3 regions of the Nostoc sp. ChiQUE02 genome follow, and region 2 is predicted to be linked to each of the others. Evidence: riboswitches for the same ligand, from Rfam matches in the RefSeq annotation. Region 2 holds a riboswitch; each other region holds the start of a gene.
The links. A riboswitch is a leader RNA that binds a small molecule or an ion and turns the genes downstream of it on or off. The one in region 2 is predicted to bind cobalamin.
Positions count from the first base shown of each region.

Region 1: it holds a riboswitch for cobalamin, as region 2 does, so the genes downstream of both, RM347_RS24050 (energy-coupling factor ABC transporter permease) here and RM347_RS28845 (hypothetical protein) in region 2, are expected to answer to the same signal.
Region 3: it holds a riboswitch for cobalamin, as region 2 does, so the genes downstream of both, cobG (precorrin-3B synthase) here and RM347_RS28845 (hypothetical protein) in region 2, are expected to answer to the same signal.

Region 1 covers NZ_JAVRBN020000027.1:17,683-19,952, reverse strand. Annotated here, with positions in the region: gene RM347_RS24055 (ATP-binding protein) at 1-893, shown strand, start outside; cobalamin riboswitch at 992-1,131, shown strand; gene RM347_RS24050 (energy-coupling factor ABC transporter permease) at 1,158-1,937, shown strand; gene RM347_RS24045 (energy-coupling factor ABC transporter substrate-binding protein) at 1,924-2,226, shown strand; gene cbiQ (cobalt ECF transporter T component CbiQ) at 2,223-2,270, shown strand, end outside.
Region 2 covers NZ_JAVRBN020000042.1:9,734-12,003, forward strand. Annotated here, with positions in the region: partial or broken gene RM347_RS28835 (GTP-binding protein) at 1-91, opposite strand, end outside; gene RM347_RS28840 (methyltransferase domain-containing protein) at 222-1,223, opposite strand; gene RM347_RS28845 (hypothetical protein) at 1,246-1,500, opposite strand; cobalamin riboswitch at 1,874-2,016, opposite strand; partial or broken gene RM347_RS28850 (ISAs1 family transposase) at 2,148-2,270, shown strand, end outside.
Region 3 covers NZ_JAVRBN020000026.1:38,571-40,840, reverse strand. Annotated here, with positions in the region: gene cobG (precorrin-3B synthase) at 1-1,159, opposite strand, end outside; adenosylcobalamin-variant (AdoCbl-variant) riboswitch at 1,163-1,246, opposite strand; gene RM347_RS23710 (molybdenum cofactor biosynthesis protein MoaE) at 1,495-1,980, opposite strand.

The sequences.
Region 1 (2,270 bases), on a different contig from region 2:
AAGCACAATTGCGCCAAGAAGCAAAGCAGCTAGCATCTCAATTAGTGCAGAGTGAAAAAATGTCCAGTTTGGGGCAGTTGGTAGCAGGTGTAGCGCACGAAATCAACAACCCAGTAAACTTTATTTATGGCAACATCACCCATGCCAATCAATATATCCAAGATTTACTGAGACTGCTGCAACTATATCAGCAAAACTATCCTCATCCAGTAACGGAAATTCAAAAAGAAACAGAAGCGATCGACTTAAATTTCCTGATTGCAGACTTGCCAAACTTGCTCACTTCGATGACAGTTGGTGCCGAACGAATCACAGAAATTGTCCTATCTCTGCGAAACTTTTCCCGGTTAGATGAAGCAGAAATGAAAGCTGTGAATATCCATGAGGGTATAGATAATACGTTGATGATTCTAGAACATCGCCTCAAACCTAAATCTAACAATCAAACAATTGAGGTGATTAAAGAGTACGGCGATCTACCATTAGTAGAATGTTACGCTGGACAACTGAATCAAGTATTTATGAATCTTCTAGCAAATGCGATCGATGCTTTAGAAGAGTCATTAGTCATTAGTCATTCGTCATTTGCAACCGACAAAGGACAAACTACTAATGACAGAGGACAAATTCGCATTCACACCCAACTAACTAACCAAAAGCAAGTAGTTATTCGGATTGGCGACAATGGTTTGGGTATTCCAGAAGTTATACAAAAACACTTATTTGAACCATTTTTTACGACTAAACCAATTGGTAAAGGTACTGGGTTGGGTTTATCTATTAGTTACCAGATTATCACCCAAAAACATCAGGGAAAATTAGAATGTATTTCTGCTCCTGGGCAGGGGACAGAATTTGTAATTGTAATTCCGCTAAATCAGCAAGCTATCTAATTGTCGACATCATCCTACGTAGTTAAAAATTTAACTAAAGTAGAATGATTAACTTTGCTCGAAAGGGTAAAAAGTCGCTGCTCAAACTTGGTAATGGTGATATAGTTACTCCAATCGGTTCTGATGGGAAGCAGCCATCGGACGCAAGGGGGAAAGTCCGGTGTAAATCCGGCGCTGTCCCGCAACTGTGAACCAAAATTAGGTGAGTCAGGATGCCCGCCGGTTAGAATCAATTCGTTTACATAAATCTGCGAGGTACAGATTATGAAAAGAAAAAAACAGGCGTTAGTCAGTCTAACCCTGATGGGAGTTATCAGTTTTTATCTAGTAGTTGGTTTACCCAAACCTGCCTACGCCATGCACATTATGGAAGGTTTTTTACCCGTGCAGTGGGCAATTTTTTGGTGGATTGTGGCATTACCATTTTTTCTACTCGGATTGCGTAGTCTGACTCGCATTACCCAAGCTAACCCGGAACTGAAACTACTGCTGGGTTTGGCTGGTGCTTTCACTTTCGTGCTGTCAGCGTTAAAAATCCCTTCCGTTACAGGTAGTTGTTCTCATCCTACGGGAACAGGGTTAGGTGCGGTGCTGTTTGGCCCTCTGACTATGTCGGTTTTGGGTAGCTTAGTATTGTTGTTTCAAGCTTTGTTGCTGGCGCATGGCGGCTTGACGACGCTGGGGGCAAATGCTTTTTCGATGGCGATCGCTGGACCATTTATGGCTTACTGGATATATAATCTCACAATAAAGTTGGGTGGTAAACAAAAAATCGCCATATTTTTAGCAGCTGCGATCGCAGATTTACTCACCTATATTATCACTTCTATTCAACTCGCCCTGGCTTTTCCTGCACCTGTTGGCGGGTTTATCGCTTCGTTTACTAAATTCGCCGGAATTTTTGCCATTACTCAAGTTCCCTTAGCAATTAGTGAAGGATTGCTAACTGTGTTGGTGTGGAACTGGCTGCAATCTTATAATCCTCAAGAATTGGAATTGTTGAAATTAATCAAGCAGGGGCGTCAAAGCAATGAGTCAATCTAAAAAAGGGTTGAGTAACTGGTTGTTGGTAGTAGCAGTTATAGCTTTAGCGGTTGCACCGTTAATATTTGTGTGTGGTGGAGAATTTGCTGGTTCCGATGACAAAGCCGAAAAAGCAATTACTGAAATACAACCTGGATATAAACCCTGGTTTAAATCATTTTTTGAACCAGCTAGTGGGGAAATAGAAAGCTTATTATTTGCTTCCCAAGCAGCTTTAGGTGCTGGAGTAGTTGGTTATGCAATTGGGTTGTATAAAGGACGTTCCCAACAACAGAAACGTGAAGAATGAGCCTGCAAATAGACACTTTAGCTTATACTAATCGACTGCGAAGA
Region 2 (2,270 bases):
GGTCATAAAAGTAGTTAAATCGATTACCAACCCCCTGTAATACCGGACGGATAGCTTTGTTTGGAACTGGTACAAATCCCTTAATTCGATAATTCATAATTCATAATTACGTTTTGTGACGGGGATTTAGCTAGGCTTCAATTGTGTTCTGCCTCTAGAACTAGGGGATTTAACCCCCCAAACTTATTTAAAATCCAAATATTCATAAATAGCTGCGATCGCTACCTAATCAAGCTTGAGGGATTTTGGTTGGCAAAGTTTCTGTCCATCAATTCTGTGCGTGAGTTTGCCCGCACAGCGCGGAACATTCCAAATCGACACAACCTTGCACCAAACGCCAAACGCATTAGTAAAAGCGTCGGTACTTCGCGCACAGACTTGACAAAACCAGACAGTCCAAAACGCACCAATCCCTCTGGTCGAGCCACTCCTTGCCAAATCGAATCGAACCAAGAAGGAAGGGTTTCTTGAGTCCAGTCTGCCGTAATTACCTCCCCATCAACTAATTCTGTCCCCGCCAAAAGCTCAGAAAAGCCTTCAATACTGGAAAAAGCTGGATGAGACCACTGCTCGAGCAGTTGCCGCATTACTGATTTCTCCCAAAAATTTAGCGGCTTTTGGCGGTCATCTCTCTGATTCCAGTCAGCTACAACCAACACTCCACCAGGCTTTAGCACCCGCATTAATTCTCTGGCAAAAACGGTTTTATCTGGCATGTGGGGGCCTGCTTCGATTGACCAGACCACATCAAAACTGGCATCTGGAAACGACAATGCCATTGCATCATCAACCGCAAACTGGGCGTTTAGCCCAAGGGGTGTTAACTCCTGGGCGCGTTTCACCTGAATAGGACTGATGGTAATCCCTGTAACAGCAAACCCATAATCCCGCGCTAAAATCCGACTGCTACCCCCAATCCCACAGCCAACATCTAAGACAGTAGCACCAGGGGGTAATTTTTCTATTCCACCCCATTTAACCATTTCATGTACAAAGTCAGATTTAGCAGCCAAAAAATCCTTTCGTCGTGGCGGCGAACCGTAGTGACCAAGGTGAATGTGTTCTCCCCAATAAAACTCTAGGATGCCGTCAAGTGTCCATTGATCGTAGGAATTGGCAACTGTGGATGAGGATTGATACTTGCGGGCAGTTAGGAAATAAGCCGCAATTCCAATTACTAATAGCATCAGAAAAACAATTACAGAATATAATAAACTTGGCATTTTTTTGAACTATCCTGTACATCTATTTGAGTCGATCTAACGGTTTATTTATTGCTGCTCGTCCCGAATCAGACAAGCTATGTCGTAACCGCCCGACGGATGCAATTGCAATATAAATCATCCGATACATCGATATTGCAATGTTTTGAACATCTTGAGTAATTTTCGCTTGCAGTAGACTGGGCTTGTATTTGCCTTGAGGGATACCCGTTTGTTTGACAAAGGGGTGAATAGCAGTAGGAATCTTCCCAGTTCGGTGAAGATAGAATTTCGACATGATAATTAACTGAAGTATTCATTTAGTAACTTAGCAATTTCTATACGTGATTGGGAAAGTATTTGTTCAGTGGTCAAACAGGAATATGTACGTCATACACGCCATTTTCTACCTGTTTTAAACAACTTCCACCTGTTAGTTAATACAGCTTCTTTTTGTCGCAATGACTATTTACAAACGATACTCTCGTCTGGAGTAGATTATAGCGATCGCTGGATCTCAAGACACAATTTGTACCGAAAATTAACCGCTTACCCTCTCATAGAAAGTCGTAATCTGTAGCGTCTTGATATGTGGGACTATGAGAACGTAAAGCTGATTAGTTGTATAAACCTTCATAAAAATACTTATCTGTGCCTCGCAGATGTACAAAATTTACAAGTCAACTTCGGCGGGCATTCTGACTCACAAGGCAAGCCTTGTTTACAGCTGCGGGACAGCGCCGGATTTACACCGGACTTTCCCCGTTTCCTCTAGTGGCTGTTCCCCACTAGAACCGAGATTCATCTGGATAATAACACAACTGCGATTTGCTTGCATAAAAATCAATGGGCGGTCTATATTTGCATTCGCTATTAATCGGGACAAGTCTCATTCTTTACTAAGCGTTTATTTTCTACTCAGCGTTGCAGAGTCGTTTGTTTAGCAGTGTTGGGATGGTAGAGTCCATCCGCTTATCGGATAGTAAAACAACAGCCGAAACTCGTTATTTCATTAGTAGCCTTATCAAGAATGCTGAAGAATTTTCTAATGCTGTTCGTAGCCATTGG
Region 3 (2,270 bases), on a different contig from region 2:
CCCTTTTGCCAGAACAGGCAACTAATCCACTCTTGATGTTGGTTGCTGAGGAATCTAATCCTAAGAAAGCAATTTCACTTTGGACATCGCCAACCCATTGCTGAGGAATATCTGTAAGAAGCAAATTTTGCCAAGGGGTTAGCCTGAGAGTTCCACTACCGTATTTTGCTGCTAAATCTGCTAAACCCCGCATCTGTCTACTCTCCAATCGCCCAAGGGGCAAGACAACACCAATGTAAAATAAGCCTTGCTGACGTTGGAGATGGATGCCAATATGCTGATACTTTCCCTCTCCTTGCAAAAGAGTAGAGAATTTCTCCCCCTTCCCTATTAGGGAAGGGAGTTGGGGGGTTAGGTCTTTTCTTGTTTCACTGTACAAAAGAGAAAAAGGTAGACGCTGCTGAACTTCCTGGAGATAATTTTCGCAACCCAAAGTATTTAGCAACTCTCTCAGGCGTAGCTTACGCTTATTCGTAGTATGACTATGAACTAGATAGACATCCGCCAAAGCTGCCAAGACGGGCAAACATTCCTCTGGTAGTAAAAAAATACCCATGTCGCTAGGCGGTTGACCCTTCTCGCCGACACTGAGATAGAGGCGAAAATAAACATTACCGTCAACTAAAACAGCAGCAAAGGCGATATCATTCAAGCGATCGCACACCCGAATTATCCCACCACCATCAAAGCAAACGCTAAATTTTGCCGACAGTCCCGAAAGCGCCGGATGTGCTGCAATACAATCATCCCAACCTTGGACAAAAGGGCGAGTATCGATTAATTCCTGGGGGTCGATACCAGCGGTTGGACTGGTCATAATATTGCGGATTTGGTCTACAACAGTATTATGAGAACCTAATCCCATTTCCTGGAGGTACTTCAGAACCTCAGCATTTATCCCTGTGCGGATTTCACGGACTTGCAGGTTAGCTCGATTAGTCACATCTATATAGCCGCCACCGTGCTGTTCTGCTATATCTGCGATCGCACGGCACTGCTGACTACTAATAATTCCACCTGGTATTCTAATGCGAGATAATATACCATCTGCGGCGGGAGTAGCATAAAACAAGCCAGGACAAGTGGCAAATCCAGAAAGCAAACTTAAACTCCTTCCCCGTGCAACGCAGGGAGTAGACGGTGAGTGTGTCTTGAGCACATCCTGAGAGTTGGCATTCTGACTTGGGCGATCCCATCACAGCTGCGGCACAGTCCCGGAATTTCACCGGAGTTTCCCAACTCTCAGCTTTAGTAATTCAGACTTTGTTTAGGTTATAGATATCAACCAGACATCATCCAGATAATTATCTTACATTAATATAGCCATAAATTTTACCTGAGCTTATCCACTGCCGTGTTAAGTGGCTCATGCGCCAGTGCGATCGCATGGAAATTCCTACTCCCTGAAGACAAACTTTTTGTTAGTCTAGGGTAGCTGAAAACTCAGCTTGTTCCCTAGACAAAACACGAGCAAAGGCGATTTTCTCTGGAATCTTAACAACTTTCTCCTGATGTTTCACAAGCACCAATACTCACCCAGCGGCTAGAACCATCTTCCCAATGTTCTTTCTTCCAAATGGGGGCATTGTGTTTGAGAGTATCAATAGCATATTGGCAAGCTTCAAACGCCTCACTCCGATGAGGACAACCCACTGCTACTAAAACGCTGATTTCCCCAACTCGCAAACGTCCAACGCGATGATAAATCGCTACTCGATTCACATCAGACGTAGATAAACGAATATCAGCAGCAATTTGATAAAATATCCGCAACGCCATCGGTTCGTAAGCTTGATACTCTAAAGCAATCACAGGTTTACCATCGGTTTGATTGCGAACCATACCACTCATCACAACCACAGCACCGTTGGCTGGATCGTCAGACTTGGTGTAGATTTCTTCAAGAGACAATGGTGCAAAGGTAATGGCAAAACTATCTTCGGCTCTTGGTTTAACAGCAGAGGCAAGTGTAGTCGTCATAAATGCATTGATATTATGTGGGCTTTTTCTATTGTCTCTGAAGAAAGCGTTGCTAGTCTATATTTAGTAGCTCTTGTTAATGCTTTTGAGCAAAAAAGGGTTTTTAAAGTTTAACAATTTTGTTGCCCATCAGCAAAGCAATCAAGGGTTAAAATTCTCTTATTATAAGTAGGTTGGCACGATAAAACTAAACTATGTAAAGAAAGATAAAGTAAGCTAAAACCTTCTTATCTCTTGCCTTCTGCGTCTTGCCACTTTCTTTATTTTAACTACAAATTTTGAGGTCAACC